DNA from 4 places in the Rhodopseudomonas telluris genome. Region 2 is predicted to be linked to each of the others. Evidence: riboswitches for the same ligand, from Rfam matches in the RefSeq annotation. Region 2 holds a riboswitch; each other region holds the start of a gene.
The links. A riboswitch is a leader RNA that binds a small molecule or an ion and turns the genes downstream of it on or off. The one in region 2 is predicted to bind cobalamin.

Region 1: it holds a riboswitch for cobalamin, as region 2 does, so the genes downstream of both, ACFFJ6_RS18590 (hypothetical protein) here and ACFFJ6_RS00320 (HoxN/HupN/NixA family nickel/cobalt transporter) in region 2, are expected to answer to the same signal.
Region 3: it holds a riboswitch for cobalamin, as region 2 does, so the genes downstream of both, ACFFJ6_RS10545 (TonB-dependent receptor) here and ACFFJ6_RS00320 (HoxN/HupN/NixA family nickel/cobalt transporter) in region 2, are expected to answer to the same signal.
Region 4: it holds a riboswitch for cobalamin, as region 2 does, so the genes downstream of both, cobT (nicotinate-nucleotide--dimethylbenzimidazole phosphoribosyltransferase) here and ACFFJ6_RS00320 (HoxN/HupN/NixA family nickel/cobalt transporter) in region 2, are expected to answer to the same signal.

What each region holds. Positions count from the first base shown of each region.
Region 1 is NZ_JBHLWM010000008.1:194,047-201,356, forward strand. Features, by position in the region: gene cobM (precorrin-4 C(11)-methyltransferase) at 1-556, opposite strand, end outside; gene ACFFJ6_RS18560 (cobalamin biosynthesis protein) at 556-945, opposite strand; gene cbiE (precorrin-6y C5,15-methyltransferase (decarboxylating) subunit CbiE) at 942-2,165, opposite strand; gene ACFFJ6_RS18570 (cobalt-precorrin-6A reductase) at 2,197-2,946, shown strand; gene cobJ (precorrin-3B C(17)-methyltransferase) at 2,913-3,674, opposite strand; gene ACFFJ6_RS18580 (precorrin-2 C(20)-methyltransferase) at 3,671-4,399, opposite strand; gene ACFFJ6_RS18585 (precorrin-8X methylmutase) at 4,396-5,025, opposite strand; gene ACFFJ6_RS18590 (hypothetical protein) at 5,022-5,570, opposite strand; cobalamin riboswitch at 5,682-5,887, opposite strand; gene tcuB (tricarballylate utilization 4Fe-4S protein TcuB) at 6,009-7,133, opposite strand; gene tcuA (FAD-dependent tricarballylate dehydrogenase TcuA) at 7,120-7,310, opposite strand, start outside.
Region 2 is NZ_JBHLWM010000001.1:63,355-70,664, reverse strand. Features, by position in the region: gene ACFFJ6_RS00345 (cobyric acid synthase) at 1-528, shown strand, start outside; gene cbiB (adenosylcobinamide-phosphate synthase CbiB) at 501-1,472, opposite strand; gene ACFFJ6_RS00335 (ABC transporter substrate-binding protein) at 1,474-2,313, opposite strand; gene ACFFJ6_RS00330 (ABC transporter ATP-binding protein) at 2,315-3,091, opposite strand; gene ACFFJ6_RS00325 (FecCD family ABC transporter permease) at 3,088-4,113, opposite strand; gene ACFFJ6_RS00320 (HoxN/HupN/NixA family nickel/cobalt transporter) at 4,121-5,194, opposite strand; cobalamin riboswitch at 5,269-5,478, opposite strand; gene ACFFJ6_RS00315 (DMT family transporter) at 5,529-5,852, opposite strand; gene ACFFJ6_RS00310 (class I SAM-dependent methyltransferase) at 5,849-6,553, opposite strand; gene ACFFJ6_RS00305 (BtaA family protein) at 6,729-7,310, shown strand, end outside.
Region 3 is NZ_JBHLWM010000004.1:139,017-146,326, reverse strand. Features, by position in the region: gene ACFFJ6_RS10575 (acyl-CoA dehydrogenase family protein) at 1-121, opposite strand, end outside; gene ACFFJ6_RS10570 (carboxymuconolactone decarboxylase family protein) at 334-879, shown strand; gene ACFFJ6_RS10565 (VOC family protein) at 1,042-1,536, shown strand; gene ACFFJ6_RS10560 (MFS transporter) at 1,713-2,924, opposite strand; gene ACFFJ6_RS10555 (MFS transporter) at 3,009-4,256, opposite strand; gene ACFFJ6_RS10550 (DUF938 domain-containing protein) at 4,356-5,057, opposite strand; cobalamin riboswitch at 5,191-5,390, shown strand; gene ACFFJ6_RS10545 (TonB-dependent receptor) at 5,495-7,310, shown strand, end outside.
Region 4 is NZ_JBHLWM010000001.1:1,195,958-1,203,267, reverse strand. Features, by position in the region: gene ACFFJ6_RS05500 (MFS transporter) at 1-247, opposite strand, end outside; gene ACFFJ6_RS05495 (GNAT family N-acetyltransferase) at 374-898, shown strand; gene ACFFJ6_RS05490 (MATE family efflux transporter) at 1,005-2,378, shown strand; gene ACFFJ6_RS05485 (DUF2147 domain-containing protein) at 2,513-2,956, shown strand; gene ACFFJ6_RS05480 (DUF3095 domain-containing protein) at 2,973-4,124, opposite strand; gene ACFFJ6_RS05475 (hypothetical protein) at 4,203-4,358, opposite strand; cobalamin riboswitch at 4,569-4,775, shown strand; gene cobT (nicotinate-nucleotide--dimethylbenzimidazole phosphoribosyltransferase) at 4,962-6,026, shown strand; gene cobS (adenosylcobinamide-GDP ribazoletransferase) at 6,023-6,793, shown strand; gene cobF (precorrin-6A synthase (deacetylating)) at 6,890-7,310, shown strand, end outside.

The DNA.
Region 1 (7,310 bases), on a different contig from region 2:
CGCAGTCGTCGCCGTAATGCGGCCGCAGCGTTCCGACGACCTTGTCCAGCACATGCACCGACAGATGGATCGCCAGCGTCGCACCGGTCGCCGCATAGGCGTCGAGCTTCTCGCGCGGCGGCATCGCCGACGCGCGGCCGGAGGTTCGCGTCAGCACGACGGTCTGGGCGACTTCGGGCAGCGTCAGTTCGCGGCCGAGCGCGGCCGCAGCAGCAGCGAAGGACGGCACGCCGGGCGTCACCGTGTAGGCGATGCGGTGCGCTTCGAGCCTGCGGATCTGTTCGCCCATCGCGCTCCACACCGACAGATCGCCCGAGTGTAGCCGGGCCACGTCGTGACCGGCCTGATCGGCCGCAACGAACTCCGCCGTGATGGCGTCGAGATCGAGCGGCGCGGTGTCGACGATGCGGGCATTCGGCGGGCACTGCGCGATGATTTCGCGCGGCACCAGCGAGCCGGCGTAGAGGCAGACCGGGCAGCGCCGCACTAGATCTTGCCCGCGCACCGTGATCAGATCGGGCGCGCCGGGGCCGGCGCCGATGAAGTGGACGGTCATCAGTTGATCTCCTCGATCGCAACCGCGGCGGTGGCTTGGCGGTCGCGCGACACTAAGCGGGGCACGGCGAGGCGCGCGGTGGCGCCTGCGGCTGCCAGCGCTGCTGCTTCACAGACGCTGCCGACGCCGCGGGCCTTGGCGACGCGCGCCGAATGCGTGGTGATACGCGCTGCAGCCTGTTTCAACGCACACTCGTCGATGGCGAGGCAGGGGAGTGCCGCAGCTTTGGCCTCAGCGATCAGCGGCGGATACAAACTCTTGTCGCTCGGAGCGGCGAGCAGCGTCGGCCGCGCGGGCGCCGCGGCGTCACGCGCGGCGGCGATGACTTCGGCGATCGACGCCTGCGGCGCTGCCGCGCGAAAGCCGAGACCGATCACCACGCGCGTCATTTGCGAACGCTCCACTGCACCACCGGGATCGCGGCGCGCCACGCGGTCAGGCCACCGACCGGCGCTGCGCGTTCGACGCCGAGCCGCAGCAACTCGCCGCCGTGGCGCGCATGCCAGGCGATCAGCAGCGCTTCGCTTTCCAGCGTCACCGAATTCACCACAAGTCGGCCGCCGTCAGGCAGCGCCTCCCAGACGGCATCGAGCACGCCGGGCCGGCCGGCGCCGCCGCCGACAAACACCGCGTCCGGCGTTGGCAGACCGGCAAGCGCTTCCGGCGCCTGGCCGAGACGCAGATCGAACTGCGGCACGCCGAGCGCCTCGGCATTGGCGCGGGCATTCGCCAGCCGATCCGCGCGCACCTCGATGCCGATCGCACGGTTACTCCGCGCCGCCAGCAGCCATTCGATGCCGATCGAGCCCGAGCCGGCGCCGATGTCCCACAGCAGTTCGCCGCCCGTCGGCGCCAGGCTCGACAGCGTCACGGCGCGCACCTCGCGCTTGGTGAGTTGGCCGTCGGTCTGAAACAGCGCATCGCGCAAGCCGGAAGTGACGGGAATGATCGCGGCGTCGGGCTCGGCTGCGACCGCAATGCCGAGCGCGACCGGCGCGGTGATATCGGTGAAGGCGAGGGCGGCGGCGGTGGACTGGCGGACACGCTCGCGTGGGCCGCCGAGCGCTTCGAGCACGGTGAGCTGCGAGCCGCTGAATTTCGAACTCGTCAGATAGGCCGCGATCTGCGCCACCGCCGCGCCGTCGCGGACCAGCACGATCAGCCGCGCGTTGGGCCGCAAATGAGATCGCAGCGCTGCAATCGGCTGAGCATGCAGGCCGAGCGTGATCGTGTTCTCCAGGCGCCAGCCGAGCCGCGCGGCGGCCCATGCGAACGTCGAGGGCGCGGGGAGTGCGGTCCATTCCTCCGGCGCGAGATGATCGGCGAGGACGGCGCCGGCGCCATGCCAGAACGGATCGCCCGAGCACAGCACGACGACGCGGCGCCCGCGCTGCGCCAGCACCTCGGGCAGCGAGTCCGAGAACGGCACGCGCCATGGCAACGCCGGTCTGCCGAGCGCGCTCACCATCGCCAGATGACGCTCGCCGCCGATCAGCAGCTCGGCCTGCGTCAGCAGCGCGCGTGCTTTTTCTGAAAGGCCCTCGAAGCCGTCCTCGCCGATTCCGACGATGGACAGCCACGGCGTCGTCGTGTCATCGCTGAGGGCCATGATCCCTCGCTCGAACCAGTCTTTGCGCCTGTTGATCCTCGGCGGCACCGCCGATGCGAACCGTCTTGCCGCGGCGGTGGCGGCCGAGCCGCGGATCGCCGCGGTGCTGTCGCTCGCCGGGCGGACCGAGGCGCCGAAGCTGCCGCCGATTCCGTCGCGCGTCGGCGGCTTCGGCGGCGTCGCTGGCCTCGTCGATTACTTGCGCGCAGAACGGATCGACCGCGTTGTCGACGCGACACATCCATTCGCCGCGCAGATGAGCCGCAACGCGGTGGACGCCTGCGCCGCCGCCGGCGTGCCGCTGCTGGCACTCGAACGCGTGCCATGGACGGCACAGAGTGGCGATCGCTGGACCGAGGTCGATGATCTGCCGGCAGCGGCTGGCGCGCTTGGCGATGCGCCGCGCCGGGTATTCCTCGGCATCGGCCGGCAGAACCTCGATCTGTTCGCGGCCCAGCAGCATCACTTCTATCTGGTTCGGCTGGTCGATCCGCCGCGCGGTCCGCTGCCGTTGCCGAATGTCGAAGTCATCATCGCGCGCGGACCTTTCGACCGCGCCAGTGATCGCGCGCTGCTCGCCGCGCATCGCATCGAGATCGTCGTGGCGAAGAATGCCGGCGGCGAGGCTGCGGTGGCGAAGATCGAAGCCGCGCGCGATCTCGGGCTGCCCGTGGTGATGGTACGCCGGCCGGCGATCCCGCCGCGGCGCACGGTCGGCAGCGTCGCCGAAGTGATGCACTGGCTCGCTCACGACAGCACTCCGACCGACCGCGGCGTGTAGACGAAGCGCGCGCCGTCGCGGCGTTCGATGATGCGGGTTTGCGACGAGCCGATCATCACCACAGTTCGCATGTTGGCGCGGTCCGGCTGCGCCTCGCCGAGCGGGACGACATCGATCTGCTCCTGCGGCGCGCTCACCGCGGTGGCGAAGATCACCGGCACCGAAGCAGGATGAATGCTCCGCAGCAGCTTGAAGGCAGCTTCGAGCTGCCACTGCCGCGCCTTCGAAATCGGATTGTACAGCGCGATGACAAAGTCGGCCTCGGCGGCGGCGCGCAGGCGCTTCTCCACGGTTTCCCAGGGCTTGAGATTGTCCGACAGGTTGATGGCGCAGAAATCGTGGCCGAGCGGGGCGCCGATGCGGGCCGCGGCGGCGAACATCGCGCTGACGCCGGGTAGCACGCGGATGTCGAGATCGCGCCACGCCGGCTCGCCGGCCTCGACCGCCTCGAACAGCGCCGCAGCCATCGCGAACACGCCGGGGTCGCCGGAGGAAACGATGACGACGCGGCGGCCCTCTGCGGCGAGCTTCAGCGCGAACGCAGCGCGGTCGATCTCCTCGCGATTGTCCGACGCATGCCGGCGCACGTCACGTCCAGCGTCGACGCGCGCCACATAGGGCGCGTAGCCGACCAGGTCGGTTGCGGCGGCGAGGGCGGCGGTGACTTCCGGCGTGATCAGTTCCGGTGCGCCGGGGCCGAGGCCGACGACGATCAGCGAGCCGCTCATGGCCGTCGTCCCTGGCCGTGGACAAGGATCATCGAAAAATAGGGCGCCTCGTCGGTCTGTTTGTCGGCGAGGCGGAGCACGGTCTCGCCGGCCATCGCGCCGCGCTCGACATAGATGGCGCGGTCGAGCAGGCCGACGTCCTGCAGGATGCGCCGCACCTTCGGCAGATTGCGGCCGAGCTTCATGATTACCACGGCGTCGCTGGTGCGCACCACCTCGGCGAGCCGCTCGGCGCGCAGCGTCGCCGGCACCACGCAAAGCACGTCGTCGCCGTAAGTAATCGGCGTGCCGCTCGCGGTCCAGCATGCCGCCATGCCGGAGATGCCCGGCACCACCACGACCGGCACCGTGCCGACCAGCCGGTGATACAAATGCATGAACGAGCCGTACAGAAACGGATCGCCTTCGCACAGCACGACGACGTCGCGGCCGCTTGCGACGTGAGCCGACAGCCGGGCGACGCATTCTTCGTAGAAGCTGCGCAGCGTCGCCGCATAGGCCGGATCGTCGAGCGCAATCTCGGTGGTCACCGGATAGTCGAGCGGCTCCTCGATCGCGTCGCTCGCCAGCAGGCCGTTGACGATGGTGCGCGCGTGGCCGGCGCGGCCGGCCTTGCGGAAGTAAGCGACGACCTTGGCGGCGCCGACCAGCCGCGCGGCGCGTACGCTCATTAGGTCCGGATCGCCGGGGCCGACGCCCACGCCGTAGACGGTCGGCTTGCTCATTCGCGTTCGCTCGCCAGCGCGTTGATGGCCGCTGCCGCCATCGCGCTGCCGCCGCGGCGGCCGCGCACCACCACGCAGGGGACTGGAGCAGCTTCGAGCAGCGCTTCCTTGGATTCCGCGGCGCCCACAAAGCCGACGGGAATTCCGATGATCGCGGCGGGTCTAGGCGCGCCGGGCTCGCCGAGGATCTCGAGCAGGCGGAACAGCGCGGTCGGCGCATTGCCGATCGCCACCACCGCGCCGTCCAGACGCTCGCGCCAGAGTTCGAGCGCGGCGGCCGACCGGGTGGTCTTCAGCTCAGCGGCGAGTCCCGGCACGCGGGGATCGCTCAGCGTGCAGATCACATCGTTGTCGGCCGGCAGCCGCTTGCGGGTGACGCCATTGGCGACCATCTGCGCGTCGCACAGGATCGGCGCGCCGGCCCGGAGTGCGGCGCGGCCGGCGGCGACGAAGTCGCCATGAAACACGATGTCGTCGGCGACATCGACCATGCCGCTGGCGTGAATGATCCGCACCGCGATCGTCTCGGCATCGGACGCAAAGCGCGCGAGCTTGGCCTCGGCTCGGATGATGGCGAAGGACTGGCGATAGATCGCATCGCCGTCGGTCTCGTAGACGTAGGTCATCGCGCTTCTCCGCGGACGAGTTCAGGGACCGCGTCGGTGGGCGCGTCGAGCCACGGCGCGATTGGCAGGCCGGCGGCCAGCGACAACTGCGTGAGCACCGCGCGAGCCGATCGCGCATCGGAACGGTGGCACAGCGCCGCCAGTCGGCGCAGCGTGGTGCGCGGCAGGTTGGAGAGCGCATCGAGTGCCGGATCTGCCGGGTCGGCTGCCGCAACAACGGCGAGCGCGATCCGCCGGTCGCGGGCGCTGGCTGCTACGCCCTCGATGCCGCGGCGCCAATCGTCGAGGCCATGCGGGAGATGGATCAGTACGGCGCGGGCGGTCGCGATGGCGGCGCGGAGGTCAGCCTCCGGATGTGGCAGCAGCCGCTGCACCTTTGCAAGATACAGAGCCGGCAGATCGCAACCGGCGCCATGCCACGCCAAGGCATAACGCGCCAGCTCGGCATCCGAACAGGAGATCATGACGAGATCGGCCGGACGCGCGAGCGCAGACGCCGGATCGGATCCGGCGCGCTCATCGGACGAGACAATCGAAAGCGGCATTGCGCCGTATCCGTCGGTTGATCATCGCGCGCTGCGATGATGCGAAACCGGCGAACGGACCTGCACTCCGAACGGCCGAACTTCACCCCGGAACACCCCGCCCGGAATGGCGTCAATCAGCAGGCGACGGCAGGTCTCCTGGCTCACGGGTCGTCGCCAGCGCAGCCTTCCCGGAAACATCCAGTGGCGTGTTGCGATGGCTCGCCGTTCACAGTTGCGGGGGCAGCTTCGGCACGTCGCATCCGAGCAGGATGCCGGCTTCCGATATTCCCTCTTCGTCCCGTCCGAAGACAGGAACCGTCGGCAGGCCGATGTTTGGTCTGAAAACCACGGGGTGTCAATCGAGCTTACCGCCCGGCCGACGGTCGTTTCGGCGTAATAATTTCGCACCCGCTTGCGATGGATCAAGACGGAGCGCTGCGGACGGCCATGAGCCGATCAGTCGCCCGGCTTGCGGGCCGTTGGCCTGGAAATCGCCGCTTCAGCCGCCGCGCGCAGCAGCGCTGCGGCCCGGAAAGGCGCGTGGATCGCCTTGGTGAACGGCAGTGCCAGGAAGAAGCCGAACACCAGGCCGAGATGCAGGATCAGCAGCAGGCCCATCGCGGCGGTCTCGCGCAGCGCCAGCACGGCGAGGCCGCTGAGGGTGACGAGCGCCAGCAGGATCAGAAAGGCGACGTTGAGCTGCGCCTCGTGCGGATCGGACGGCTGCCTGTCGGCGCGTTGCTCGATCGTCAGCAGGCCGCCGATGCCCACCAGCATCGCCAGCCCGCCGACGCCGCCGAGCATCACCGGCAGGCTGAGCAGCGGGTAGGGCGCGAGCCAGCCGAAGCCTTTGTGATAGATCGCCGCCACGACAGTCGAGAGCACGGTGCCCATGCAGCCGGCGACCATGACGTGGTGCGCGATCCGGCGCTGATGCGAGGGGCGCTCATCGATATCGGTGCATCCGGGGCCGCCGCCGCCGAGATGGCGCAGCGTGACGATGTCGCGGAATGCAGGGCGAAGCGCTTGGAGGATCGCGTTCGTCGGGAGCGGCGGCGCAGTCGCTCGCCAGTAGCGCACCGTGGCCAGGGCGATGCACAGCATCGCCCAGAGCAGCGATGCCCCGGCGGCGCCCGCCATCATTGGCCACGGCAGCACCCGATAAAACGCGCCGGCGCTATCATCGGCGCCGAAGAGTTCGGCGGGAGAGGTTGAGAGCAGCACCGCGGCCAGCGTGAACAGCAGCGCGGTGCTGACCACGACAGCGATGCTGAGGAAGGGACGGCGGAACGCATGGCCAAGCGCAGCCGGCCACAGATAGTCCGCGTAGGATCGCTGGCGGAGCGCGGCCAGCGTCGTCGGCAGATTGATGGCGAAGGGATGTGGCGGCGTGTACTGGCACACGCTCCAGCAGCCGCGGCAGTTGTGGCAAAGATTGGAGAGATAGGCGAGGTCGCTGAGTTCGAAGCGATGCTGATTGTCGATCGCCGGGAACACCGGACACAGGCCGTCGCAATACATGCAGGCCGTGCAGATTCGAAGCTGGCGCTCGGCCTCGGCGGTCAGATCATCGGGCGACATGGTGCGCCGCCTCCTCACCGGCGAGACGGCCGAACACGGCTGATAACGTGATGCCGAGGCCGGCGAGATAACCGCGGCGCAGCACGTTGGCGGCCATGATCATGCCCGCGGCATACAGCGTGGCGTTGGCGCGTCCGTCCGCCCACCGCACGCGCAAGCGTTCATCCACCGCGACGC
Region 2 (7,310 bases):
ATCGCCGCGCATGTCCGCCGGGGCGGACATCTGCTCGGGCTGTGCGGCGGCTATCAGATGCTCGGCCGCACGATCGCCGACCCCGACGGCGTCGACGGCGCGCCCGGCACGGTCGATGGCCTCGGATTCCTTGACATCACGACGATCATGCAGGGCGACAAATCGACCACGCTGGTGAGCGGCACTCACAGCGCCACCGGCGCGCCGGTCGAAGGCTACGAGATCCACCTCGGCCGCACCGCCGGCGCCGACTGCGCCCGTCCCGTCGTCACCATCGCCGGCAGGCCCGACGGCGCGATCTCGGCTGATGGCCGCGTGCAAGGCACCTATCTGCACGGGCTGTTCACGGGCGACGCGTTTCGCAAGGCCTGGCTCGCCGGCCTCGGCATCGCGTCGCAACTCGCTTACGACTCACAGATAGAGAGCGCGCTCGACGCGCTGGCCGATCATCTCGAAGCGCATCTCGATATCGACGCGATGCTGGCGATCGCACGGACGCGTCACAGCACCAACGCGAGCGCCGCGTAGATCAGCGCCTGCAGCGCGCAGGCAGCGAACAGCAGGCGCAGCGCACGGCCGATATCAGCCGGCGTTGCCGAACTACGTCCCTCGGCATTGAGCGGCAGATCATCCACCACTTGCCCGCCATAGACCCGCGGCCCCGCCAGCGCCACGCCGAGCGCGCCGGCGGTCGCCGATTCCGGCCAGCCGGCATTCGGCGAGCGATGCTTGCTTGCGTCGCGGCGCATCACCGCGAAGGCCAGCTTGATCGATCCGCCCACCACCGGCGCCACTGCGGCGATCAGCAGACCTGATAATCGCGCCGGGATCAGATTCAGCACATCGTCGAGCCGCGCCGCCGCCCAGCCGAACGAGCGATGCGTCGGAGTCAGATGACCGATCATCGAGTCCGCGGTGTTGACCATCTTGTAGATCAGCAGACCCGGCAATCCGAACAGCGCCAGCCAGAACACCGGCGCCACCACGCCATCGGAAAAGTTCTCCGCGCAGGATTCGATCGCCGCGCGGCACACCCCCGCCTCGTCCAGCACCTGCGGATCGCGACCGACGATCAGCGACACCTTTTCCCGTGCCGCCTCGAGCCCGCCTTGGGCGAACGCATCGCGGACCCGGGCGACGTGCTCGTACAGACTCCGCTGCGCGATCAGCGTCGAGGCCAGTACGCCGAGCGCGATCCAGCTGCCCCAACTTTGCCTCAAGGGTACCTGCAGCAAAAAGCCGATCGCACCCGACAGCACGACGAGCAAAACCACCACCAGAATACCGGCCAGCTTCCGCCGCCCCTCGGACCACGTATCACGATTTAGCGTGCGATCGAGCCGGCCGATCAGCGCACCCATCAGCACGACCGGATGCGCCATCCGCTTCCACAGCCAGTTGGGGTCGCCGATCAGCGCGTCGATGAGCAGCGCGACCAGCACGATCAGCAAGGCATGAGTATCGATCAGCATGTCAGCGCTCCACGCGCGAGAGTTCGTCGGTGAGGCGATCGAGCGCATCGGCGAGCATCGGCCCACCGCACACCGTCAGCTTCTCGGCAATCGCGATGCGCTTCGACGCAGGATAGACCTTTTCCAGCGCGGGATGCAGCACGAAGGCGCGGCCTTCGTCCTCGGCGAAGTCGCTGTCTTCGGAAATCAGCAGATAATCCGGCTGCAACGCCACCACGGCTTCGAGGGTGGCGAAGCCGCCGTATTTGATGCCGAGCGCGCCAGCGGCATTGACGAGGCCGACTGTATTGAGCAGCGAGTTGATCAAACTATCGCTGCCCGACACCCAGCCACGTCGCTCCAGCGGCAACACACGAAACGGCTTGTCGGACGCGGCTTTCCGTGCACGCGCGACCGCGGCATCGATCCGCGCATTGGCGGCGTCGGCGCGGTCGGGATTGCCGACGAGGTCGCCCATCTTGCGGATCTGCGCCTTGACCTCGTCGAGCGTGCGGGCCGCGTCGAACGTGACGACACGCTGGCCCTGCTGCTGCAGCAGCTCGCGGGTCGCGCGTTTGGTGAAGCGGCCCATGACGATGATGTCCGGCTTCAGCATCAGCACGTCCTCGGCCTCGCCGGATAGTTTCGGGAAGCTGGCCGCTTGGCTCGCAAGAAACGACCGCGCTTCGTCGCGGGCATAAGGGCTGAGGCCGAGGATTTGCTCCGGATCGGCGAGCGTCATCAGCAGCTGATCGGTGCAGACATTGATCGAGGCGATGCGCGGCAACGGCGCGGCATGCGCAGCCCATGGCAGACCGGCCGCCAGCGACGCAACGACGACGAGCCCGCGCCACGCGCTCACATCAGACTCCCGCCCACGGCAGGATCACGCCGCTATCCTGATAGTCGGCCCGATAGGCGCTGACGCGGAACACTTGTTGGAGCACCTCGTCCGACAACGCCTCGTGCGGCGTTCCCTGTGCGGCGAGCCGCCCCGACGCCATCACCAGCACCGTATCGGCAAAGCGCGCGGCCAGACCGAGATCGTGCGTCACCACGATCACCAGCGTGCCGGCATCGGCGGCCTTGCGCAGCGTCTGCATCACGTCGAGTTGATAGCGCGGATCGAGCGAGGCCGTCGGCTCGTCGGCCAGCACCACCGGTGCTTCGACCGCCAGCACGCGCGCCAGCGCGACACGGCTACGCTCGCCGCCGGACAGTTCGGTGACGACGCGATCGGCAAACGGCGCGACGTCGGTCGCCGCCATCGCGCGCGCGACCGCGTCGGCATCCAAGGGCGACAACCGCGCCGGATCCGTGGCTCCGTGCGGGAAGCGACCGAGCGCGACGACGTCGCGCACCGGCAGCGGCCAATGCACCAGATGGCCCTGCGGCAGATATCCAAACCGCCGCGCGCGTTCGCGCAGCGGCAGCGCCGATAGCAAATCGCCAGCGATACGGACATCGCCCTCGGCCTCGATCAGCCCGGCCAGCGCACGCAGCAGCGTGGTCTTGCCGGCGCCATTGGGGCCGACCAGCGCCACCAGATGGCCTTTCGTCAGCTCGAGCGAGACGCCGTGCAGCACGGGGCGGCTGGACAGCGCGACGCGCAGATCGCGTGCGGTAAGAAAGGCGGTCATCCAAGCCCTCCGCCCAGCGACCGTCGTTCGCGCACGATCAGATACAGGAAGAACGGCACGCCGATGATCGAGGTCAGCACGCCGACCTTGATATCCGTGGTGGCTGGAATGATCCGCACCGCGATATCGGCGGCGAGCAGCAGCGCCGCGCCCGCGAGCGCGCTCGGGATCAGCAGCCGTGCCGGATCGTGGCCGATCAGCGGACGCACCAGATGCGGCGCCACCAGGCCGATGAAGCCGATCGTCCCCGACACCGAGACCGCGCCGCCGACACCGAGCGCGACGCCGATGATCACGATCAGCCGCAACCGCGCGACATCGACGCCGAGGCTCTGCGCGGTTTCCTCACCCAAGCTCAGCGCCCGGAAGGCCGCGCGTTGAGTCAGCAGCAGCGCCCCACCGACCACGATGAACGGCAGTGCCAGCATGACGTGGCGGAAACTGCGGTCTTCCAGCGAGCCGAGCAGCCAGAACGCGATCTCGAGACTGGCGAATGGATTACGCGACAGGTTCATCACCAGCGCAGTCGCAGCGCCGGCGAGGCTGGAGATCGCGAGACCTGCCAGGATCAGCAGCAACAGGCTGGCGCCGCGTCCTGCGACAGCGAGTAGCGCGAACACCGAGACGAACGCCATGCTGATCGCCGCGACCGGCAGCGCATAGGAGCGCACATCCGCCCAGCCCAGCGCGATGATCAGCACCGCGCCGAACGCCGCCGATTGCGGCGCGCCGAACAGCGATGGCGACGCCAGCGGATTGCGCAGCAGCCCCTGCAGCGCAGCGCCCGACAGCCCGAGGATCGCGCCGATCGCCAGCGCCAGGATGGCGCGGGGCAGCCGGATCTGCTGCACGATGATCTGCTGCACATCACCGCCGCGGCCGATCAGGCCGTCGATCACCGCGAGCGGCGACAGCTTCACCGGGCCGACGCCGAGCGAGCCGATCGCCAGCACGGCGACGACGAACAGCAACGCGGCGGTGACGACCGCCGCGCGCGAGGAGCGATGCGAAACGATGGCGATCAAACGCTCATTCCCGTGCGCCCGAGACGCGCGCGTCGAGCCGGTGATAGCCGTTCAGCCGATAGATGATGGTGGAGATGATCCAGCTGGCGACGAACAGCGCGACGATGCCGTAGCCGAGCGCGCCGAAATTCTCGTTGAGCTCGGTGATCCATTCCCAGAACGCGCCTTCGAGATGCAGCCGGCCGGCCAGCAGGCCGAGCGTCTCGATGCCGCCGATCACGATGGCGACCAGCACCGACACCGAGGTGATGGTCATGTTGTAGTACAGCTTGCGCACCGGATTGCGATAGGCCCAGCCATAGGCGCCGAGCATCAGCACGCCGTCGAGCGTATCGACCAGCGTCATGCCGGCAGCGAACAGCGCCGGGAAGATCAGGATCGACCAATGCGAGATGGTGCCCGCATTGTTGGCGGCGAGGCCGAACAGGCTGATCTCACTGGCGGTCTCGAAGCCGAGCGCGAACAGCAGGCCGATCGGATAGAGCTGCCAGCTCTTCGAGACGAAGCGAAACAGCGGCCGAAACAGCCGCGCCAGCCAGCCGCGCTGCTGCAGCAGATGATCGATGTCGTCATCGTGCACGACCTCGCCAGCCCGCACCTTTTTGAACGCGCGGTAGACGCCGCTCAGCACCGACAGATTGGCCAGAGCAATCGCGAACAGGAACAGCGCCGAGGCCGAGGTGCCGATGATGCCACCGATCTCGCGGTAGCCGGCGAACCGTTCGGTGAGCGAATTGGCCGCCACCGCGATCGCCAGCGACGCCACCAGCACCACGGTGGAGTGACCGAGAGCGAAGAAGAAGCCGACCGCGACCGGGCGTTTGCCCTCCTGCATCAGCTTGCGGGTGACGTTGTCGATCGCCGCGATGTGATCGGCGTCGAGCGCGTGGCGCAGGCCGAGGCTGTAGGCCAGCACGGCGGTGCCGATCAGCACCGGCTGGCCGGCGAAGGCGGTGAGGGCCCAGGCCCAGGCGGCGATATTGGCGATCACCAGGCCGCCGAGCACGGCGACCAGCCGGACGCGGAATCCGTCCGGACGAGCGACAGCGACTGTGGGAGGAGCGAGTATGTCTGACATGAGAGTCCCCGAACGGTGAGCAGCTTCCTGTCACCCATGCGGCGGACCGCCCCAGCCGCGCGCACCGCACGCTGGAAGATGACGTGGCTCAGGCCGGTCTCCTGGCTCGCGGGTCGTCGCAATCCCTCGCCTTCCCGGCCCTCGCTTGGGTCAGTGGCATGATGAAGGATCGCTCGCCGCCTACAGTTGCGGGCGCAGCGCCGGCTTGAGACACCCCAAAAGGCGTCTGCACCGGCTTCCCTGTGCCGGACGATTCCCGGCACACCTGAACGGAACGATCAAAGGCGGGCGGACCTGCTTTGTCAATCGCCGCCTTGGTCTGGGCGCGGTGGGGTCAGGCCGGCGTGCTGAGCTTGAGGCCGATCATGCCGGCAACGATCATCGACAGGCACAGCACGCGCAGCGCATTGGCGGGCTCGCCATACAGCGCCATGCCGACCACGATGCTGCCGGCGGCGCCGATGCCGGTCCACACCGCATAGGCGGTGCCGAACGGCAGCGACTTCAGCGCGATACTCATCAGGCCGAAGCTGGCGGCGATCGCCACCAGCGTGCCGAGCGCGGGCCAGAGCTTCGTGAAGCCGTCCGAGTGCTTTAGTCCTAGCGCCCAGACGATCTCCATCAGGCCCGCGGCAAGCAGCGCGAGCCACCCGGTCATGCAGGGCGTCGCGTCGGCAGCGTCAGCACCGCGGCCTGGGCGTAGCCGCGATACGGCCGGTCGAAGCTCAGTCCGGCGCCAGTGCGCACCGCGATCTGTGCCAGCGTCGCCTCGAGCTGATCGCGCGGGGTGACGCCGAACAGCGCCAGCCAATGCTGCAGCGCGTGGCGGGCGAAACCAGGCAACCCGGACTGATCGCCGAAATCGACGATATGCAATTGTCCGCCCGGCTTCAGGCTCGCGATCGCATGTTCGATCACCGCAACCCAATCCGGAATCATCGACAGGCTGTAGGAGATCATCACCCGATCGAACGCCACCGGCTGGCCAAACACGCCTTGCGCGGTGAAGTTAGTCGCATCGCCATGCGCCACCTTGGCTCGGCCATTGAGGCCAGCACGCGCGATGGCGCCGATCGCCGAGGTCAGCATCTCGGTCGAGACGTCGAAGCCGTAGAACCGCGCCTCGGGGTAGCGCAGGGCAGCGGCGACCAGATTGCGGCCGGTGCCGCAGCCGATTTCGAGCACATGGCCGCCGGCGGGCGGCGCCAGGCTGCTGATCAGCTCGTTGCGACCAAGAAGATAGTACCGACGGGTGATATCGTAGATGTGCCGCTGATAGCGATACATCCGGTTCATCCGCGTCGTCGCGTCGACCGGCCAGGACGGATCGACTGTGAGTTCAGACCGGACCATCGTCATGGAATGCACCCTCGCGCAGGTGGAATCGTCCGCTCTCCATCCGATTTTGCGACGACAGGGTGATGACAGCCGGCAGTTCCAGGACCTGTTTCAACTCCTGCTCCAGACCTGCCGACTGTCGCAAAACTGCATTGCTACGCGGCTATTCTCGACCGATGACCGAGTCGAGGACGGTATGAATACGCAGCAACTCATCGCGGACGCGGTCCGCAACAGCAAGGATCGCAGCGAGTCAACGATCTGGGACCGACTGTTTTCGATCTGGTTCCGACGGCTGGTCTACACCCAGATCTGGGAAGACCCCGAGGCGGATCTTGCTGCGCTGCAACTGCCGATCGGCTCCACCATCGTGACAATATCGTCGGGCGGCTGTAACGCGCTGTCCTACCTCACCGCCAAGCCGGCGCAGGTGTTCGCGGTCGATCTCAACGAGGCGCATCTGGCGCTGCTGAAGTTGAAGCTCGCAGGGCTGCGCGCGCTGCCGGACTACGACCAGTTCTGGCGCTTCTTCGGCGAAGGCGAAGCCGACGACAACGCCGACCTGTATCGCCAGCGCCTGCGGCCGCAACTCGACCGCGATGCGCGCAGCTACTGGGACGAACGCGACTTCCGCGGCCGGCCGCGCTATCGTTACTTCACCGACGGCTTCTATCGGCACGGCGCGCTCGGCAGCTTCATCGGCTTCGCGCATCTGCTGGCGAAATTCGCCAAGATCGACCTGAAGGCGCTTCTCGAAGCGGCGCCGGATTCGTTGGAG
Region 3 (7,310 bases), on a different contig from region 2:
GGCCGCCCCAGAAATTGTCCTCGTCGCCCTGCATCGGCTTGCGCATTTCCGGCGGGCAATTGGCCTCGAGCCAGGCGCGGGTTTCGCTGCGGAATTGTTCGAGATCGGAGGTGTCGGTCATCGGGGCTCCCATCCACCGGGGCGGACTTGACGCCCGCGTTGCATTTGATTGGGCCGGACCTTAGCGGTCGCCGGGCGAAATTCAATATCCGTGTTGCGCAGCGCCATGCGCCGCGCGCTCTGGCGTTTCGCCCGCAAACCCGTCACGTTTCGCATCCCGAAATTCAACGCGGCGCGCTGGGCTATGCGTCGCCTCACCACGAAGGAAACGCCATGCGCCTGAAGCTGCCCACGCCGGCCGAGATGAGCGACGATCAGCGCGCCATCTATAAAGAGTCGATCGCCAGCAAGCGCGGCACCCCGCCGCCGCCGATGATGGCGTGGCTGGCGAGTCCGGAGATGGCGCGGCACGCGACACGGCTCGGCGCCTTCCTGCGCTACGACACCTCGCTCACCGCGGCGGAGTCCGAACTCGCCATCCTGGTGACGGCGCGGCACTGGACCGCGCAGTTCGAATGGTACGCGCACAAGAAGATGGCGCTCGACGGCGGACTCGATCCGGCCATCATCGAGGCGATCCGCGATCGCCGGACCCCGGCCATCAGCGAGCCGAAGCAGCAGGTGATCTACGACGTCGCCCGCGCGCTGCACGAGGCCAAGGGCCTGCCGAAGCCGCTCTACGACGAGGCGATGCGAGTGCTCGGCGAGCGCGGCCTGGTCGAAGTGATCGGCCTGTGCGGCTACTACACGATGGTATCGATGACACTGAACACCTACGAGTTTCCGCTGCCGGATGGCGAGGTGCCGGAGCTGACCTAATCCGTGTCCCGGACGCGATGCGGCACGCAGTGCCGCTTCGCAGATCCGGGACCCCGGTTTACTGAGTTGCATAGCACCGGGGCCCCGGATCTGCAGCGCACCACGCCGCTGAAGCGGCGGCTGCGCAGCGTCCGGGGCACGCAGACTTGATGGAGGACCAACATGACGGAAGCCTCTCCCATTCCGACCGGCACACGAATCGGCCACGTCCATCTCAAGGTCGCCGATCTCGAGCGTGCGCTCGGGTTCTATTGCGGCGTGCTCGGCTTTCAGCTGATGCAGCGGATGGGCGATCAGGCGGCGTTCATCTCGGCCGGCGGCTATCACCATCACATCGGCCTCAACACCTGGGAGAGCAAAGGCGGCAGCCCGCCGCCGCCCGGCACGACCGGGCTGTTTCACACCGCGATCCTGTATCCGACCCGCGCGGCGCTGGCCGATGCGCTGCACCGCGTGCTGACCGCCGGCATCGCGCTCGACGGCGCCAGCGACCACGGCGTCAGCGAGGCGCTGTATCTGCGCGACCCCGACCAGAACGGCGTCGAACTGTATCGCGACCGGCCAGAGGCGGAGTGGCCGAAGACGGCCGACGGCAAACTGGCGATGTTCACGCGGCGGCTGGACATCGAGGACTTACTTCGCTCACGCGAAGCCTAGCACCACCCCTCCCCAAGTCATTCCGGGGCGCGCGCAGCGCGAACCCGGAATCCATAACCCCTGCGGCACGTGGTGAAACATGCGGCGTCTCCCCGGCGTGCTTAACCGCGAGTCCAGGGGGTATGGATTCCGGGCTCGCTCACTGCGTGAGCGCCCGGAATGACGGGGAGAAGTCGTTACTTCCGTTCTCGCACCAAAATCAGCGCCGCGGCGATCAGCTCCAGCAGGATGCAGACGGCGAATGGCAGCGTGTAGCTGCCAGACAGATCGCGGAGCAGGCCGACCACGCCCGGGCCGAACGCGTAGGTGACCTGGTTGATGGCGGTGTTGAGGCTGACCAGGACGCCGAACGAGCCGGGCGTGAATTCGCGCTGCACGATCAGCGCCGGCAGCGTGATCAGATTGCCGACCGAGAAGCCGAACAGCGCGCAGGCAGCCAGCATCAAGGCGGGCTCGCGTATCAGCAACAGGATCGTCAGCGCCACAGCCTGGCTGGCGAAGGACAGCGCGGAGGCGAGCCGCTGGTCGATGCGGTCGATCACCGCCGACATCAGGACGCGGCCGACCACCGCCATTATGGTCAGCAGCGACACCGCGGCGGCGGCGCGCTCGCGGCCGATCAGCGGATCCAGATACGCGATGACGTGAACGATGAAGCCCACCTGCGCGAACAGCACCAGCGCGAACGCGATGGTGACGATCAGGAAGTTGGTGTCACGCAGCGCGTGGCGCCGGATCGCACCCGACGACAGCGCCTGCACGGCGCCCGCTCCTGCGTGGCTCGCATGATGCAATGGCGGACGTCCGACGAACACCATCACCAGCGGTGCGATCAGCAGCAGCGACGCCAGCGCCGCCGCCAGCGTCGCGCCGGCGAAACCGAGATGGCCGATCGCCAGCACCAGCAATGGCACGCCGGCGATGCCGCCGAAGCTGGCGCCGTTCAGCGCCAGGCTGATCGCCATGCCGCGGCGCTTGTCGAACCACAGCCCGAGCGTGCTGGTGATCGCGCCGAGGCTGGTGCCGGCCCAGCCGATCGCCAGCAGCACGTAGATGCCGTAGAGCTGCCAGGGCGCATCGATACGACCGAGCAGCGCGGTGCCGAGCGCGGTCGCCGCGAGACCGCCGAGCAGGCAGGTCTTCGGTCCGACGCGGCGGATCGCGTCGCCCACGAAGGCGACCAGCAGCGCACCGCCGAGATAGAAGAACGTCGTCGCGGTCGAGATCAGCGACGCCGGCCAGCCGTGCAGGCGCTGCAGCTCGGCGAGATACACCGACTGGCCGTAGAAGCCGAGGGCCCAGCTGAAGGTCGCGACCGCGAAACACACCGCGACGATGCGCCAGCCCTCATAGCGGATCGAGGTCTCGTCGGGGATCGATCCGGTCATCGCGGGCGATCAGCCAACATCGCGCAGCGCGCCATCGTTTCCCCCTCGCCGGCGCTTTGCGGCCGGGTCGTTTAGTTGTCGCAGTCAGACGCCCCGGTCGGCGAGTTCGACGGCTTGCGCGGCGATTGGCTTGCGCGATTTCGCCCAGCCGCTGATTGCCAGCACGATGAGGCCGAGCAGCACCGGCGGGAACACCGTGAGATTGACGGTGGTCCAGCCATAGTTCGCCAGCAGTTGCCCCGACGAGAACGAGCCCAGCGCCATCATGCCGAACACCAGGAAATCGTTGAACGCCTGCACCTTGTTCTTCTCGCTCGGCTGATGCGTCTCCAGCACCAGCGCGGAGGCGCCGACGAAGGCGAAGTTCCAGCCGACGCCGATGACGAACAGGGTCGCCCAGAAATGCGGGGCGGAGATGCCCATGATGCCGATCGAGGCGCCCGCCGCTTCCAGCACCAGCCCCAGCGCGACCACGCGCGGCGCGCCGAACCTGGCGATCAGCGAGCCGGTGACGAAACTCGGCGCGTACATCGCCACGATGTGCCATTGCAGGCCGAAGTTCGAATCGCTGACCGGCAAGCCGCACATCTGCATTGCCAGCGGCGCCGAGGTCATCACCAGATTCATCATCGGATAGGCGATGACGCCGCACAGCGCCGCGGCGATGAAGCGCGGCTGCCGCACGATCTGTAGCAGCGGCCGGCCGCCGGCGAGATCGGCCGGCTGCGGCTTCGGCGCATCGACGCTCCACAGCACCGCCATGGCGATCAGCGCCACCGCGGCCTGCACCACGTAGCTGAAGGCGAACAGATAAGGCTGCCAGATCTCCATGGTCCACTGCACCAGCTGCGGACCGAGTACGCCGGCGAACACGCCGCCGGCCATCACCCACGACACCGCCTTCGGGCGATAGTCGGCGCTGGCGCCATCGGCGGCGGCGAACCGATAGGATTGCGCCACCGCGCCATACAGCCCGCCGAGGAAGGTCGCGACGCAGAACAGCGCGAACGAGCCGTACAGAATGGCCAGCGCACCGAGCGCACCGGCAGCCGCGCCGCAGCCGGCGCCGATCATGAACGAGGCGCGGCGGCCATAGCGGCGCGCGATCGCGCCGGTCGGCAGCGTGCCGGCCGCGAGGCCGACCACGTACATCGAGATCGGCACGGTGGCGAGCGCGACGCTCGGCGCCAGCTGCGCGCCGATGATCGCACCGGTGGCGAAGATCACCGCCGCATTGGCGCCGGTCAGCGCCTGCGCGGCGGCGAGCCGCCAGACGTTGGAGCGCGCCCGCGCGTCGTCGGAAATCTCGCAGGTCGCGGTCGCGTCAACCATCGGGTGTTTCGCCCTTCATCCGGCCGGTGCATCGCCGGGCCGTGGAATCGGCCGGCATCATAGGCGGCGACGGTCTGCGATCAACTGCCGCAGGCGCGGCTAACCTATGCGCGGCCTTCCGCTTTCGCCGCTGCGGGCGAAGCCCAGGATGAGATTGTTGGCCGGCATCGCGATGATCTCGGTCAGGCGCAGGCCGTGCTCCGCGCCGAGCTGCTCCAGCTCGCCGACATCGCGCACGCCCCAATCGGGATTGGCGGCGCGCAGGCTGGCGTCGAACGCCGCATTGCTCGGCGCGGTGTGCTGGCCGTCCTGCTTGAACGGGCCGTAGAGGATGAGTTGGCCGTCCGGCCGCAACAGCCGGGCCGCGCCGGCGAACAGCCCCTGCGCCACCGGCCACGGTGCGATGTGCACCACATTGGCGCTGAACGTCGCGGCGAGCGAGGCGGGATCGCCGTCGCTCACCATCCCGGCGGGCCATGCCGGATCGGACAGATCGATCCGCCGCGGCTCCCGGATATTGGCGAGCCCGGAGTGCGCGCGCCATGCGGCGATGCTGCTCAGATGCTGCGGATGGATGTCGCTCGGCCACCAGACGATCTCGGGATGTTGACGCGCGAAGGCGACCACATGCTGGCCGGTGCCGCTGCCGGCCTCCAACACGTCGCCCGCGACGCCGTGCAGCAGGCGCGCGAGCACATCGCGGATCGCCTGCTGATTGCGATGAAACGCGGCGGCATCGAGCCGCCCATCGGATTCGACAGGCCGACCGTCCTTGCCGAATTCGACCACATAGTCCGCCATCGTCACCGCGCCTTGTTGAGCTGGATCAAGCCGCATTGTTACTCGCAAGCAACAGCCGCGGACAATCCCACCGGCGAGCGCAGCAACCGGGCCGGCCACCGCCAACGGCGAATTGACTCCACGCCGTCCGATACTTCTAGTTGAATGTGACGGTTCCTCTCACGAGGATGAAAAGGGAATGCGGTGCGGAGCTTCACGCTCTCAGGCCGCAGCTGTTCCCGCAACTGTAAGCGGTTCGACTTCTGTCGGAATGCCACTGGGACCTCGGCCCTGGGAAGGCGACGGAAGATATCACCCGCGAGCCAGGAGACCTGCCGTCATTCGTGGTCACACGCGAGAGTGCCGGTCGGGAATTGCAGGCATTGGTTTCACCCGCGCAAGCATGGTGATCCCTCGTTCGCTGTGACGTGCCACTGAACGTCCGGCCGAGGTTATCCATGCCGTCTTCTCACTCCGCTGCACCGCGCACGCGCGCGCTGCTGTGCTCCACCATCCTGGCTTCCAGCCTGTTCGCCACGCTCGCGCCTGCGGCCGCGCAGGACATGCTGCCCGCCATCAACGTCACCGCGACGCGCACCTCCGACGCGATCGTCGGCACCTCGAGCACAGTGATCACCGCCGACGACATCGCGCATTCGCCGGCGCAGACCGTGCAGGACATCATCGCGCAGACGCCCGGCGTGCAGACCACGTCGCTGTATGGCGGCGTCAACGGCACCGGCTCGTCGGTCGATTTGCGCGGCTTCGGCGCCACCGCGACCTCGAACACGCTGTTCCTGATCAACGGCCGCCGCCTCAACGACCTCGACCTGCAGGGCGTCGACCTGTCGAGCATCCCGCTGCAGTCGATCGAGCGCATCGAGATCACCCGCGGCGGCAGCGGCGCCGTGCTGTACGGCGACAACGCGGTCGGCGGCGTCATCAACATCGTCACCAAGAGCGGCACCGGCGGCCCGCCCGCGACGTTCCGCGCCGAAGGCGGCGTCGGCTCATTCAACCAGCGACTCGCCGCGGTGTCGGCGGCGTTCAATTCCGGGCCGTGGTCGACCTCTGCGTTCGCCAACGGCGTCCGCTCCGACGGCTACCGCTCCAACAACGCGCTGGAACAGAACAACGCGATCGGCGAACTGCGCTACACCACCGGCGATCTCAGCGCGTTCCTCAACATCTCCGGCGACAACCAGCGTCTCGGTCTGCCCGGCTCGCGGATCGTCGATCCCTCGATCGGCGTCAACCAGCTGCAGACCGACCGCAGCGGCACCAGCACGCCGTTCAACTTCGCCGACAAGCAGGGCGCCAACCTCACCGCCGGCTTCACCAAATCGCTGTGGGACGGCGCCGAGCTGATCGTCGATGGCGGCGTCCGCGACAAGCGGCAACAGGCCGGCTATTTCGGCGACGTGCCGCTGCAGAGCTTCAACGCGAGCTGGTTCGACGCGCATCTCCAGACCTGGTCGATCACGCCGCGGCTTAGCATCAAGAACGCGTTCTTCGGCCTGCCGTCGAAGATCCTCACGGGCCTCGACTATTACGACGCGACCTATGATTCCGACCGCGGCCAGTATCGCGGCACGCCGCCGGTGCACGTCTACAATCTGTCGCAGAAGACGCTGGCCGGTTATTGGCAGCAGACCATCGCCGTGCTGCCGAGCACCGACTTCTCGTATGGCGGCCGGGTGCAGAGCGTGAAGGTCGACGCCGCCGACCGGCTCAATCCGCTGGCGCCGGGCTATTTCGGCGAAGCGCAGGCGCAGCCGCTGAACAGCACCGAGACCCAGCATGCGCTGCATGTCGGCCTCGAGCATCGCTTCAACGACGTGTTCAGCGTGTTCGCCCGCGGAGCGCGCGCGTTCCGCACGCCGAATGTCGACGAGCGCGTCGCCTCGGGTCCGTCTTATGATGCGTTCTTCAATCCGATTCCGGGCACCTTCGCGCTGAAGACCCAGACCTCGGTCGACGTCGAAGGCGGCTTCCGGATCAAGTCCGGCCCGTTCGAGATGCAGACCAGCGTCTACAACATGGATCTGACCAACGAGATCCGCTACGACCCGGTGAACTTCTACAACACCAACCTCGATCCGACGCGTCGCACCGGGGCCGAGACCAGCTCGTCGGTGCGGATCAGCGACAATTTGCTGCTGCGCAGCGGCGCAGCCTATACGCGGGCGACGTTCCGCGAGGGCCCGCTCTCCGGCAACGACGTGCCGCTGGTGTCGCGCTATACGGCGAATGCCGGCGTGACCTGGAACGTCT
Region 4 (7,310 bases), 1.1 Mb from region 2:
CGAGCATCACCCAGCGCGAGCCGTAGCGATCCGCCATCAGCCCGACGATCGGCTGGGTCACGCCCCAGATGATGTTCTGCAGCGCCGTCGCCAGCGAGAAATCCGCGCTGGTGATGCCGACGTCACGGATCACGGACGGCTGCAGCAGCCCGAAGCTCTGCCGCATGCCCATCGCAAGGCTCAGCAGCACCGACGCGCCGATCAGGATCGACCAGCGCTGAAACGAGGTGAGCTCTGATGCCTTCATAGGACGTTTTCCTCTGGGTCTCGTCATTTTGAGAATAGTCATGCCCTGAAACGCGGTGTTTGACCATCCTTGCAACCGGTATCGTGGTCCTGCACAGAACGCAGGGGTTCGGTGACAGGAGAGCGGATGAGTATCGAGATCGACATTCTGTCGGGCGTCGCGGCGTGGCCGATGGTGAAGCCGCTGCTCGAATCGGTGTGGCCGGCCGGCCGTGAGACGGCTCCGCAGCGCACTGGACCGGAGACCGCGCACCCGACGCTGCGGGTGCTGGTCGAGTCGGACGGAGAACTGGTGAGCCATGTCGGCATCACCATCCGGATCGTGAGCTGGAACGGCCGCAAGTGCCAGATCGGCGGCATCGGCGGCCTCGTCACCCGGGCGGACAACCGGCGGCAGGGCTACGGCTCGATCGCGCTGAGGGCCGCGGAGCGGACGCTGCGCGATCACGAGGCGATCGACTGCGGGCTGCTGTTCTGCGACGACCAGCAGGCCCCGTTCTTTCAGGCGCGCGGCTGGCAGCGCTACGACGGCGAGATCACCGCCGAGCAGCGCGGCGGCAAAGCTCCGTATCGCGACCTGACGCCGCTGCAGATCGATCTGCGGCGAAAAATTCGCGGCGGCACGCTGGACCTCTGCGGTTTGCCCTGGTGACGCCTGCGCAGGACGCACGGCCGTGCCGCTTGCGCGCATTTGATATGTCGATCATAATATTATGAAGGATCGCCGCTGAGGAGCGGTCCGCAAGGGCGGAACACGCATGACCATCGACGCACCGGTGAACACACCCCTGCCGGCCCCGCCGCCGAACCTGCTCCTCACCGCCCCGATCGTGCCGACGCTCACCCGGCTGGCGATCCCGAACATCATCGCAATGGTCGGCACCGCTGTCGTCTCGGTGGCCGAGACCTCGTATATCGGGCGGCTCGGCACCGAAGCGCTGGCGGCGATCGCCTTGGTGTTTCCGTTCGCGATGCTGACGCAGATGATGTCGGCCGGCGCGATGGGCGGCGGCGTCTCCTCGGCGGTCAGCCGCGCGCTCGGCGCAGGCGATCGCGCGCGCGCCGAAGCGCTGGCGCTGCACGCTGTGATCATCGGACTGTGCGGCGGCCTGTTGTTCACGCTGATCATGCAGCTGTTCGGCCGCTCGCTGTTCATGCTGCTCGGCGGCCGCGGCGACGTGCTCGAACAGGCGTGCAGCTATTCGGTCGTGCTGTTTTCCGGCGCGGTGTCGATCTGGCTGGTCAACACGCTGGCCTCGGTGCTGCGCGGCACCGGCGACATGGTGCTGCCCTCCGCGACGCTGCTGGTGGTCGCGGTGCTGCAGATCGCGATCGGCGGCACGTTCGGCCTCGGCCTGTTCGGCATGCCGCGGCTCGGCATGCCGGGCGTCGCATCGGGGCAACTCGTCGCGTTCTCGCTCGGCACGCTGTTCCTGCTGATCTACATGGCGAGCGGCCGCGCGCGCGTGAGGCTGCGCGCCGGATCCTTCGTGTTCGAGCGGCGGATGTTTCTCGACATCCTCAAGGTCGGTGCGATGGCCTGCCTCGCGCCGCTGCAATCGGTGCTGACCATCCTGATCTTCACCAAGATCCTGGCGACCTACGGCACTGCGACGCTGGCCGGCTACGGCATCGGCTCGCGTCTGGAATTCCTGCTGATCCCGATCGCGTTCGCGGTCGGCGTCGCCTCGATCCCGATGGTCGGCATGGCGGTCGGCGCCGGCCAGGTGGCGCGCGCACGGCGCGTGGCGTGGACCTCGGGCGCCGCGTCGGCGCTGATCCTCGGGGTGATCGGCCTGGTGCTGGCGATTTATCCGGCGCTGTGGGTGTCGCTGTTCACCGCCGATCCCGCGGTGACCGCAGCGGCGCATTCCTACTTCCACTGGGCGGGGCCGGCCTTCCCGTTCTTCGGTCTCGGCGTGACACTGTACTTCGCCTCGCAGGGCGCCGCGAAAGTCGGCGGCCCGGTGCTCGCCGCGAGCGCGCGGCTGATGCTGGTGGCGATCGGCGGCACCGCGCTGATGATCAGCGGCGCGCCGTCGTGGACGCTGTTCGCCCTGGTGACGGCGGCGATGGTGGTTTACGGGCTGGGCACCGTGACGGCGATTCATCTGACACGCTGGGTCAAATGAATCCTGCGGACCTCCGTATCTTGTGTCTGTTTGTGTCCGTCATGCCTTTGCCACGAATCCGGCTCCTCTGCTAAGGCATGCGCTGCACCGCACCGACGCGACGTGCTGCGCACTGGACGATGCCTGGAGGATAGATGACCACCCGATCCGCACTCTTCGCCGCTGCATTGCTCGCTGCGCTGGCGCCTGCCGCTGCGCTCGCGCAATCAGCGCCCGGCCCGCAGGGCACCTGGCTGACTCAGGCCGGCGACGCCAAGGTGCGTATCAAGAGCTGTGGCCCGGCCCTGTGCGGCACGATCATCTGGCTGAAGCAGCCGATCGATCCCAACACCGGCAAGCCGCAGGTCGACGACAAGAACCCGGATCCGGCCCGCGCCTCACGCCCGGTGATCGGGCTGCAGATCTTCGGCGACATGCGGCCGGTGTCGCAGGGCAAATGGTCGGGCCACATCTACAACGCCGACGACGGCAAGACCTACGAGGCCAACCTGTCGCACACAGGCCCGACCTCGCTGCATGTCGAGGGCTGCGTCGGCTCGCTGTGCGGCGGCGAGAACTGGACCTTCGAGGGACGCTGACGATCGGCGGCGCGCCTCACGCGCGCATCGCCTTCAGCGCCACCGCCGCGGCGGCATAGCCGCCGCCTGCGCCGTCGACGAAATGCACATGATCGCTGCGCGCCGCCGACGGCGTGAAGCAGGTCATCATCGCCGCGTCCTGGCGAAACACGCCGTAACGGGCGATGCCCGCGGCGGCGGCCTCCGCCAGCCGCTGCTCCAGCGCGTCGGCGACATCGGGCGGACAATCCAGGATCATCCGCAATCCGTCGTCGTATTTGCGGAAGTCGGAATTCTCCGGCACCTGCGCCATATAGGTTTGCGGCACGAAGCCTCGGAAGCTGATGCCGAACCGCATGATCACATAGACGAACAGCGTCCAGAGCAGAACGCCGACGCGGCGCAGCAGCAACGGACCGCCGCCGGCTGCCCGCGCTTCCAGCTCGAAGCCCGCGGGTGGCCATCGCATCGTCGGCCCCTGAGACGGCACGGGCCGGCCGGCGTCGGGACTGCGCTCGGTCAGGGCCACCACCTGTTCGACCAGCGCGCGAAACGCCGCGCTGTCGGCGCTGACGGTGGGCACCAGCAGCAGCGTCAGGATCACGCCGTGGGCCGCCGGGATCGTCTCGAACCGGCACGACAAACCACTGAGATCGGGCATCGTCCCGGCAGGAGCCGGATCGATCAGGAATTCGCCGCGTTTCATCGCGGCTTCCGCCCAGCCGAGACCGCCGCCCGCAAACATCGCGTAGCGAACATGCGGCGACGGCGCGAACCGCGCGATGCGGACGTCGAGCCCGCGATCCCGGATCGTTGCGACCGGCACCAACGCGATGCGCAGCGTCAGCTCGAGTTCGTCGCGGACCCAGGCGGCCGCGGCCGCCATCGCATCACGGGCCACGGCGAGATCGTGCGGCGCGACCGCGAAGCTCGCGCCGTCGCCGCCGAACACAAACGGAAAATCGCGACCCTGCAGCGCGTTGGCAATCGCCGCGATCACCGAGGCGCCCGCCATGTTGACGGCCTTGTAGCGCTGCGCGGCGATGGCCCCGGTGGAATTGACGATGTCGGCCGTCCCGACCACCCAATCGTCGGGCACCGAGGCGTAAAGCGCCGGGTCCATCAGGTTGGCGAACCCGGAGAACACCGGCACGCGGTCGTAGAACGAGTCGCTGTTCGCCACGGTCATAAACGCAAGCTCCAGTCGATGCCGCACAGATACGGCGTCGCCGGCCGCCGGTTTGCGTGGAAGCGGCCTCGGCCGCGATCAGTCACCTTTGGCGCAAAGCCCGAACATGGCCGTCACCGATCCCCGCACGCAACGCGTCAGGGTGATGTCGGTGTACAGGCCGTAGGCGAAAACCGCCAAGGCGAGCAGGACGATGATGCCGAGCGATTTCAAGCGATCCAGTTCCCTCTGCACGGCGGCCCGATCCGATGCCGGACGCCGCGTGGCCGATCCTCTCACAGCTTTGGCGGCGACTTAGAGCAGAATCGCGGCATGCCGATCAACCGCTTCGCATCCGGGCGCTCCTAAAATGCGCCGGCGGCGCGCTCGCCCGGCGCCGTTGCACCTTCGTCTGAACGCGCGCCCGACGGTGGCAACTAATGTTGCGCCGGGCGGTGCCGCGTGCTCTTGTGCGGCATCTTCGGTGCCCTTTCTCGAAAGGGTGAAACGGGAATGCGGTGAGGCGAGCGATCGCCGAGGCCGCGGCTGCCCCCGCAACTGTAAGCGGATCGTCTCCGATCACACCAGCCACTGCGGCCATTCTCCGGCCTCGGGAAGGCGATCGGGACAACATTCGCGAGCCAGGAGACCGGCCGGAGATCTGCGCAATGCCATTCGACGGTGGGTCGAAGAAGGACGTTCCGATGCCGCATCCGCTTCCGACGTAGTCCGTCCCCACAACAGCCGCGCCTGATCGCCGACCTCTGCGCATGCGCGCGCGGTGGCGCGACGCGATCTGCCGCTGGGCCGTGTCGCCCGCTCCGCATCCGAACGATCTTGCCTCGACGAATTCGTACCATGCACGCTCCCCTCGACCATTTCGCGACCTTGGCGGTCTCCGCCGTCGACAACTCGCTTGAACCCACGCTCCGCGCCCGGATCGACGGCAAGGCCAAGCCGCCGGGCTCGCTCGGCCGGCTGGAGGACCTCGCCGTCCAGCTCGGGCTGATCTGGCACCCGGCGCCGCCGCGCACCGATCGTGCGATGGTGTTCGTGTTCGCCGGCGATCACGGCCTCGCCGAAGACCACGTCTCGCCCTACCCGGCGAGCGTCACGCAGGCGATGGTCGCGGCCTATCTGGCGGGCTGTGCCGGCATGAACGTACTGGCGAAAGCCGCCGCGACCGAAGTGTGTGTGGTCGACGCCGGCATTGCGGCGGATGTGCCACCGCATCCCGGACTGATCGACCGCAAGATCGGCTACGGCACGCGCAATGCCAGTCGTGAGCCCGCGATGAGCATCGACGACGCCCGCCGCGCGCTCAGCGCCTCGATCGCACTGGTGTCCGACGCGATCGACGGCGGCATCGATATCGTGGCGATCGGCGAAATGGGCATCGGCAACACCACGTCGGCGGCGCTGATCGCGCATCGCCTCACCGGCACGCCGATCGGCGATTGCGTCGGCCGCGGCGCGGGGCTCGACGACGCTGGCGTCTTGCACAAGCGCGCCATCGCGCAAAAGGCGGCCGCGCGCACGGCAGCGAGCGCGCCGCTCGAGGTGCTGGCCGAATTCGGCGGCTACGAGATCGCCATGATGGCCGGCGCTGTGCTGGCCGCCGCGGCCAAGCGCCGGCCGGTGGTGATCGACGGCTTCATCGCCAGCGCCGCCGCGCTGGTCGCGGTGCGGCTGCATCCGGCCGCGCGGGCCTATTGCGTGTTCTCGCATCGCTCGGCCGAGCGCGGCCATGCCGTACTGCTGGAGGCGATGGCGGCGACGCCCTATCTCGATCTCGGCTTCCGGCTCGGCGAAGGCACCGGCGCGCTGATGGCGATCCCGCTGGTGCGGGCGGCCGCCGGCATTCTGACCGAGCTGGCGGACTTGTCCGACGTGCTGGCCGGCCGCCTTGGACAGACGCAGTGACGCCCGCACTCCGCCCGTTTTTCAACGCGCTGCAATTCATGACGATCCTGCCAGCGCCGCGCGCCGCGCAGTTCGACGATGGCTGGCTGCTCCCCGCCGCCAAGTACTTTCCTCTAGTCGGCGCGCTGATCGGCCTCTTCTGCGGCGGCGTGCTGATCGCGACGTCGGCGATCTGGTCGGGGCTGGTGCCGGCCGTGTTGTCGGTGATCGCCGGCGTGGCGCTCACCGGCGCGCTGCATGAGGACGGCATTGCCGACAGCGCGGATGGGCTGTTCGGCGGCCGCACGCGCGAGCAGCGGCTGACGATTATCAAGGACAGCCGGATCGGCAATTACGGCGCCGTCACACTGATCGCCAGCCTGATCATTCGCATCGCCGCGCTGGCGACACTGCCGCCCTGGGTCGGCGCCGCCGCGCTGGTCGCCAGCCACAGCCTCGGCCGCGCCGGTATCCTGGCCGCGATGTCGATGCTGCCTTATGCGGGCAATGTCGCGACCGCGAAGCTGAACTATCCGGACCAACGACTCGATCCGGCGAAGGCCATCGTCGCCATGCTGCTGACGCTGCTCGGGCTGGCGTGGCTGATCGCCGCCGAACCCGGCGCCGCCGCCTGCGGACTGATCGGCGCCGTCGCGCTGGGCGCATTGCCCGCGCTGGCCGCCGCACGGCTGATCGGCGGCTATGTCGGCGACGTCCTCGGCGCGACAGAACAACTCACGCAGATCGGCTTGCTGCTTGGCGTCGCGGCGCTAGCCGGCCATGGTTAGTTGCACACGCCATCCCCAACGTCATTCCGGGGCGCGCGCCCTTGGCGCGCGAACCCGGAATCTCTGCTCATCACGAAGCAATAGGACTTCCCGCCGATGCGCAAACTTCTCCTGATCGGCATGGGCCCCGGCGATCCCAACTACCTGACGCTGCAGGCCGTCGAGGCGCTGAACCGCGCCAGCGTGTTCTTCCTGCCCGACAAGGGCGCCGAGAAGGCCGAACTGAAAACCGCGCGCGAAGAGATCTGCCGACGTTTCATCAAGTCTCCGGACACCCGCTTCGTCAGCATCGACATCCCGCAGCGCGCACCGGCCGGCGATGACTATCGCGCGGTGGTCGACGACTGGCACGCCCGCATCGCCGCGCGCTACGAAGCGCTGCTGACGAGCGAACTCGCGGACGGCGCGTGCGGTGCGTTTCTGGTGTGGGGCGATCCGTCGCTCTACGACAGCACGCTGCGCATCCTCGATCGCCTGCGCGCGCAGGGGCTGGCGATCGACTACGAGATCATCCCCG